2 regions of the Pseudovibrio sp. Ad46 genome follow, and region 1 is predicted to be linked to the other one. Evidence: predicted binding sites of a transcription regulator. Region 1 holds the regulator's gene; the other holds the start of a gene.
The links. Region 1 encodes HrcA, which represses chaperone genes, less so after heat shock. Its sites were predicted from a motif close to GTTAGCACTCNCNNNNNGNGAGTGCTAAC; they were not measured.

Region 1 (3,416 bases):
TTTGTAACTCAATTAAGTTGGATCAGCCGTGCTCAATTTCCAGCATTTCACTCCATGTTTTTGGGGTGTCGCCGTTGAGCGGGTTCTTTGCAGAGCGTTTGTACTTGATGGTTTCAAAGTGCATGCTCAGTGTGTCTGCCAGCAACAAGCGCCCAACCAGACCTTCACCAAACCCAACGATTTCTTTGATCACCTCAAGTGCCTGCAGTGTACCAACCAGGCCTGTCAAAGCACCCAGAACGCCTGCCTCTGTGCAGGTCGGGATGGAGCCAGCCTCAGGGCGTTTGGGGAACAGGCAGCGATAAGTTGGGTTGATGTAATTGCCCTCATCATCGCGCTCAAATGGTTTCAGTAGCGTAACAGAGCCGTCAAACTGGCCCACAGCAGCCGTAACCAAAGGACGGCCAGCATAAAAGCACGCATCCGAAACGAGGTAACGGGTGGCAAAGTTATCAGAGCCATCAACCACGATATGGTAATCGTTGATCAACGCCATGGCATTTTGCCCACTAATGCGTGTCGGATGCGGAACAACGCGCACATTCGGGTTCAGCCGAGCAATCGCCTCCGCTGCACTGGCAACCTTAGGCTCGCCAAGCTTCTCCGTGTCATGGATGATCTGACGCTGAAGGTTAGACAGCGAAACAACGTCATCATCAACAATACCAATGGTGCCAACGCCAGCCGCCGCCAGGTATTGCAGAACCGGTGCGCCCAGTCCTCCAGCGCCGATTACCAGAACGCGCGCAGCTTTAAGTTTCTGTTGCCCAGGACCACCGACATCTCGCAGGACGATGTGGCGGGCATAACGTTCCAGTTCAGAAGCTGTAAGGGAAAGCAATTGGGACTCCAGTAGTTTAACCGAGCATACGGCTCACCAGTCGGGCTGTGTAATCCACCATGGGAATGACACGCGCATAATTGAGACGAGTCGGCCCGATAACACCAAGAACGCCCACAACGCGCTGTTCACTATCGCGGTATGGAGACACGATCAAGGAAGAACCGGAAAGCGAGAACAGCTTGTTTTCTGACCCGATAAAAATACGTACGCCTTCGCCGCCCTTTGCAAGATCAAGCAGGCGGATCAGTTCACTCTTGTTTTCCAAATCATCAAATAGCAGGCGAATACGCTCCAGATCTTCCTTCGCACCCACGTTTTCCAGCAGGTTGGAGCGTCCACGCACGATCAGTGTTCCGAGATCATTCTTGTCTCCACCCCAAACAGCAACACCCGCATCGACTACTTTGGATGTGAGCGTATCCAGCTCAGCCTGAAATTCGTTTCGCTGCCGAACAAGTTCAGATTGTGCATCGGCTAGCGTGCGGTTTCTGATGATGGAGTTGAGGTAGTTCGAGGCTTCAGTCAGCGCAGATGGAGGCAAGCCAGCAGGTAGATCGACAACACGGTTTTCAACGGAGCCATCTTCACTCACCAGCACGACAAGCGCTTTTAGCGGCTCAATCTGCACAAACTCGATATGGCGAAGGGTGGTGTCTGTCTTGTTGGAAAGAACAACCCCCGCCCCGCGGCTCAGGCCAGATAGCATCTGACTGGCTTCTGTCAGGACCTGCTCCGGTGTTTTCTCACCACCTTTAGCCTTCACCTGAACAGCAATTTGCTCACGCTCTTCTTTGGTCAGGTCGCCAACTTCCAAAAAACCGTCCACGAACAGACGAAGACCGGACTGCGTCGGCAAGCGTCCAGCACTGGTGTGCGGAGAGTAGAGCAGCCCATGGTGCTCTAGATCTGCCATTACGTTGCGAATAGAGGCCGGAGACAGAGGCTGCGAAAGCCCACGTGCAAGGTTGCGAGACCCCAACGGTTCGCCGGTATCAAGGTAGTTCTCAACAATGCGCCGGAAGACCTCACGGGAACGTTCATCAAGATCCTCAAGAGGGACAGAAGGAGGAACGCTCGTCACGGTATCGGTACTCCACATCAACAGCAGGTTTGGGCCAAAGCCTGTATTCAATCCCTAACACAGGACAATTGAACAGCCAAAACTCATTTTTAGCAGAAAATAGCCTCTCAAACCAAAACCAGCCTTTGCGCTAACGGCAATCCGCAGCTAAAAGATCCGCAATACCATTTGTGAATTTGTAGCTATTAAGCAACCCGAGGGAGCTTGCCTTGAACCGTCCATCCAAACGTACACCAGAAGAAATGCGTCCAGTCAGCCTGGAGCGCGGTGTTGCAAAACATGCCGAAGGCTCCTGCCTGATCAAATTCGGCGATACCCATGTTCTGTGTACCGCAAGTTTGGAAGAGCGTGTTCCGCCGTGGCTCCGTGGTCAGAACCGTGGCTGGGTAACTGCAGAATACGGCATGCTGCCACGCGCAACTCATGACCGTATGCGCCGTGAATCCTCCGCAGGTAAGCAGTCTGGCCGTACTCAGGAAATCCAGCGTCTCATCGGCCGCTCTCTGCGTGCTGTTGTTGATCTGGGTGCACTGGGCGAGCGTCAGATCTCCGTTGACTGTGATGTCATTCAGGCAGACGGCGGCACCCGTACAGCATCCATCACCGGCGCATGGGTCGCTCTGCACGACTGTCTGAAATGGATGGAAGCGCGCGACATGGTCAAAACCGATAAGGTTCTCAAAGACCACATCGCAGCGATCTCCTGCGGTATCTACGAAGGTACTCCGGTTGCTGATCTGGACTATATCGAAGATTCCTCTGCTGACACTGACGCAAACTTCGTCATGACTGGCAAAGGCGGCATCGTTGAAATTCAGGGTACTGCTGAAGGTGAGCCATTCTCCGAAGAAGAACTCGGCCAGCTCATGGGTCTTGCAAAACAGTCCATTTCCAAACTGGTTGAGCTGCAAAAGCTGACGGTGCTCTGATGCAGGCAGACACAACAGAAAACCGCCGCCTGGAACCTGGCAAGCTCGTGCTTGCCAGTCACAACAAGGGCAAGCTGCGCGAAATTCAGGACATGCTGGCAACGCATGGCTTTGAAGTTCTCTCTGCTGGTGATCTGGATCTGCCAGAGCCAGTGGAAGATGGCGACACGTTTGAAGCAAACGCTGCAATCAAAGCACTTGCTGCGGCAACAGCCACTGGCCTGCCTGCCCTTGCAGATGACAGCGGTTTTTGTGTAAACGGCCTCAACGGTGATCCGGGCATCTACTCCGCACGTTGGGCTGGGCCAGGTAAAGACTTCGGCGTGGCCATGCAGGCCGTGCAGGACAAGTTGACCGAAACGAACGCTACAGACCGGACCGCTTACTTCGTTGCTGTGCTGTGCATGGCATGGCCGGATGGGCACACTCAGTTCTACCGTGGTGAAATCCATGGCGACCTGGCATGGCCTCCGCGCGGTCTGGAAGGCTTCGGCTACGATCCAATGTTCGTTCCGGAGGGTTTTGATAGAACCTTCGGTGAGATGGACAAGCAAGAAAAACA
Region 2 (3,416 bases), on a different contig from region 1:
CCATTCAACGGGTTGGAGAGCATAAACCACGCTCGCTGGATCTGCGCGTTATCTGCGCAACCAACAGAGACCCGAAAACAGAGATCACCGCAGGTCGCTTCCGTGAGGACCTGTTCTATCGTCTCCACGTGCTGCCGATCCGCCTGCCCGCTCTTCGGGAGCGCCGCGAGGACATACCGTCCCTCGCTCAAACATTCCTGAAGAAGTATGCAGCAGAAGAAAATCGCAGATTTCAGCGTTTTTCGACCTATGCAGAAGCTCTTTTGTTGCAGCACAGCTGGCCGGGTAACGTGCGCGAACTGGAGAATGTCATTCGCCAGCTTGTGGTCATGAATGACGGTGATGAAGTCACTGAACTCATGCTCTCTCCTTTACTGCGTGACCAGGCTGTTCCTGTTCTTTCCGAGATTGCCTTCAGCACAAGCGAACCGATGCCTTCCATGGGGCGGTCAATCGAACCGCTGTGGTTTCAGGAAAAGCAGATTATCGAGACCACGCTTGAAACTTTTGACGGCAACATTGCCCTTGCAGCTGCCGCCTTGGAAATCAGCCCCTCGACCATCTACCGGAAGAAGCAATCCTGGGCTGAACGAGCCGGTGCCTGATCAATTGCGTGGTAATTGCTTAACCATCGCATGAGGAATGTCTTCGTGACGCATATCTAAGCTGCCTCAACAAATGGGGCAGTATTGTCTCCCTTAGATTTAAGAGCTATACCACCGCCAAGAATCAGGTGAGTGCCGCAGATATTGTGTTCTGCTGGCTCTAGGGGGCTAACAATGCCATTTACAGTGAGAGGGATGTCAGCTTACGCAAAAGCTGCAGCCTGTTCTATTTTTGCGGTTGCTTTGTTGGGTAGCGCTGCATCTGCTGAAGACAAGAGTGCGCCGAGCGCTGGCTTTAAAGCTGCTCAGGACGCCTACACCATTGCCTGGCAGCAGCAGCCACTCGCTTTTACGGCAGCAAAATTCATCGCACTACCAGCTGAGAGTTATGGGGCTTACACACCCCTAGAGACGGCAGAGTTCCAGAGCGGTGATCCATTGACCGTTTATGCTGAGCCTGTTGGCTTCTCTTACAAAGAAATGGGCAGCACATATGCGATTGATCTGAGCGTTGACTTTGAACTGCGCAACACCACTGGTCAGGTGCTTGCTTCGCAGGACGGGTTTACCGCCTTGCACTCCGCAAGCTTCAACCAAATCCGCGAGTATCAGACATCTTTGAGCTTCAACCTTAAAGGGCTGCAAGCTGGAGACTATGTGCTGAAGGTGCAGTTTAACGACGAGAACTCGGAAAAGTCCGGCAGCTTTGAGCTTCCGTTTTCCATGAAGGACGCGCCTCTTCAGAATTAGAGCATGTTGCGTTCATATGCATTCACGCACCAAGCTCTAACTCTTTAATTTTGCGCGTATTCTTATCCAAAAACCGGAACCACTTTTCGGGAACACGCTCTAAGACCTGAAAGCTTCCTGTTAAAGTTCAAAAGCTGGCTTTGATCTTAAAGCCGGCTTTTCTTTTGCGCTGATTCCGGAAATTCCCGTGCAGGCAGCACAGACAGTCCATTCGTCTAGGGTGAGTTGAGACTGTCCCAGATTGCCCCCAATTTCTCGCAGTATTCCTATATTTTTTGCGCTCCAGAATATTTTTTTGCCGCTCTCTCCTTGACTATACCAGAGGGTGAAACTACATCATTTCACGGTTGTTAGCACTCTGCCTTTGGGAGTGCTAATCACTGTGGGCCCGCAAGGTTTCACCCACTCTCAAAGTTTTTAACCTTCGCGTCCGGGCGTTGCCTAAAAGGGGCGCTCGCGTATGAGAGGAAGAGCCAATTATGAAGTTTCGTCCGCTACACGACCGTGTTGTCGTTCGCCGCATTGAGTCTGAAGAAAAAACAGCTGGTGGCATCATCATTCCTGACACTGCAAAAGAAAAGCCACAGGAAGGCGAAGTTATCGCTGTTGGCGCTGGCGCACGTAAGGACAACGGTGAGCTGATCGCTATCGACGTTAAAGCTGGTGACCGCGTTCTGTTCGGCAAATGGTCCGGTACTGAAGTTAAGATCGACGGTGAAGACCTGCTGATCATGAAGGAATCCGACATCATGGGTATCCTGGCTTAATTCCAGGCCATTGTTGAGACCCCACGATCCCTTCTGTTATTCAAGAATTTAAGTGAGACAAAACCATGGCTGCTAAAGAAGTCAAATTCGGCTCCGATGCCCGCGACAAGATGCTTAAAGGCGTCGACATCCTTGCAAACGCTGTAAAAGTTACCCTCGGCCCTAAAGGTCGTAACGTTGTTCTGGATAAAGCATTCGGCGCACCACGCATCACCAAAGACGGTGTTTCTGTTGCGAAGGAAATCGAACTTGAAGACAAGTTCGAAAACATGGGCGCACAGATGGTGCGTGAAGTTGCTTCCAAAACCAACGACATTGCTGGTGACGGTACAACAACTGCGACAGTTCTGGCGCAGGCTATCGTTAAAGAAGGTGCAAAGTTCGTTGCTGCTGGCATGAACCCAATGGACCTGAAGCGCGGCGTTGACATGGCAACTGCTGCTGCTGTTGCAGACCTGACCGCACGTTCCAAGTCTATCTCTTCTACTGACGAAGTTGCACAGGTTGGCACTATCTCTGCTAACGGCGACACCCAGATCGGCGAAGACATTGCTGAAGCAATGCAGCGCGTTGGCAACGAAGGTGTTATCACCGTTGAAGAAGCTAAGTCTCTTGAGACCGAGCTTGAAGTTGTTGAAGGTATGCAGTTCGACCGCGGTTACCTTTCTCCATACTTCGTCACCAACGCTGAAAAGATGATTGCTGACCTGGAAAAGCCACTTATTCTCCTTCACGAGAAAAAGCTTTCCAACTTGCAGCCAATGCTTCCAATCCTTGAAAGCGCTGTTCAGTCTTCCCGCCCACTCATCATCATCGCTGAAGATGTTGAAGGTGAAGCACTGGCAACTCTCGTAGTGAACAAACTGCGTGGTGGCCTGAAGATTGCTGCTGTTAAGGCTCCTGGCTTCGGCGACCGTCGTAAAGCAATGCTCGAAGACATCGCTATCCTGACTGGTGGTACCGTGATCTCTGACGATCTGGGCATCAAGCTGGAAAATGTCACCATCGACATGCTCGGCACTGCAGACAAGGTGAACATCACCAAAGAAACCACTACCATTGTTGATGGTGCTGGCGAAAAAGCTGACATCGAAGCACGCGTTTCCCAGATCAAAGCCCAGATTGAAGAAACTTCTTCTGACTACGACCGCGAGAAGCTGCAGGAACGTCTTGCTAAGCTTGCTGGCGGTGTTGCAGTTATCCGCGTTGGTGGTGCAACCGAAGTAGAAGTTAAAGAGAAAAAAGACCGCATCGACGATGCCCTAAACGCAACACGCGCTGCTGTTGAAGAAGG

Region 2: a site for HrcA is predicted at 1,705-1,733, ahead of groES (co-chaperone GroES). Genes of this name have one in related genera too.

Annotation. Positions count from the first base shown of each region.
Region 1 covers NZ_LMCG01000005.1:39,666-43,081, forward strand. Annotated here, with positions in the region: gene PsAD46_RS01770 (molybdopterin-synthase adenylyltransferase MoeB) at 23-841, opposite strand; gene hrcA (heat-inducible transcriptional repressor HrcA) at 858-1,943, opposite strand; gene rph (ribonuclease PH) at 2,135-2,854, shown strand; gene rdgB (RdgB/HAM1 family non-canonical purine NTP pyrophosphatase) at 2,854-3,416, shown strand, end outside.
Region 2 covers NZ_LMCG01000040.1:154,658-158,073, reverse strand. Annotated here, with positions in the region: gene PsAD46_RS07705 (sigma-54 dependent transcriptional regulator) at 1-605, shown strand, start outside; gene PsAD46_RS07700 (hypothetical protein) at 780-1,355, shown strand; gene groES (co-chaperone GroES) at 1,835-2,122, shown strand; gene groL (chaperonin GroEL) at 2,188-3,416, shown strand, end outside.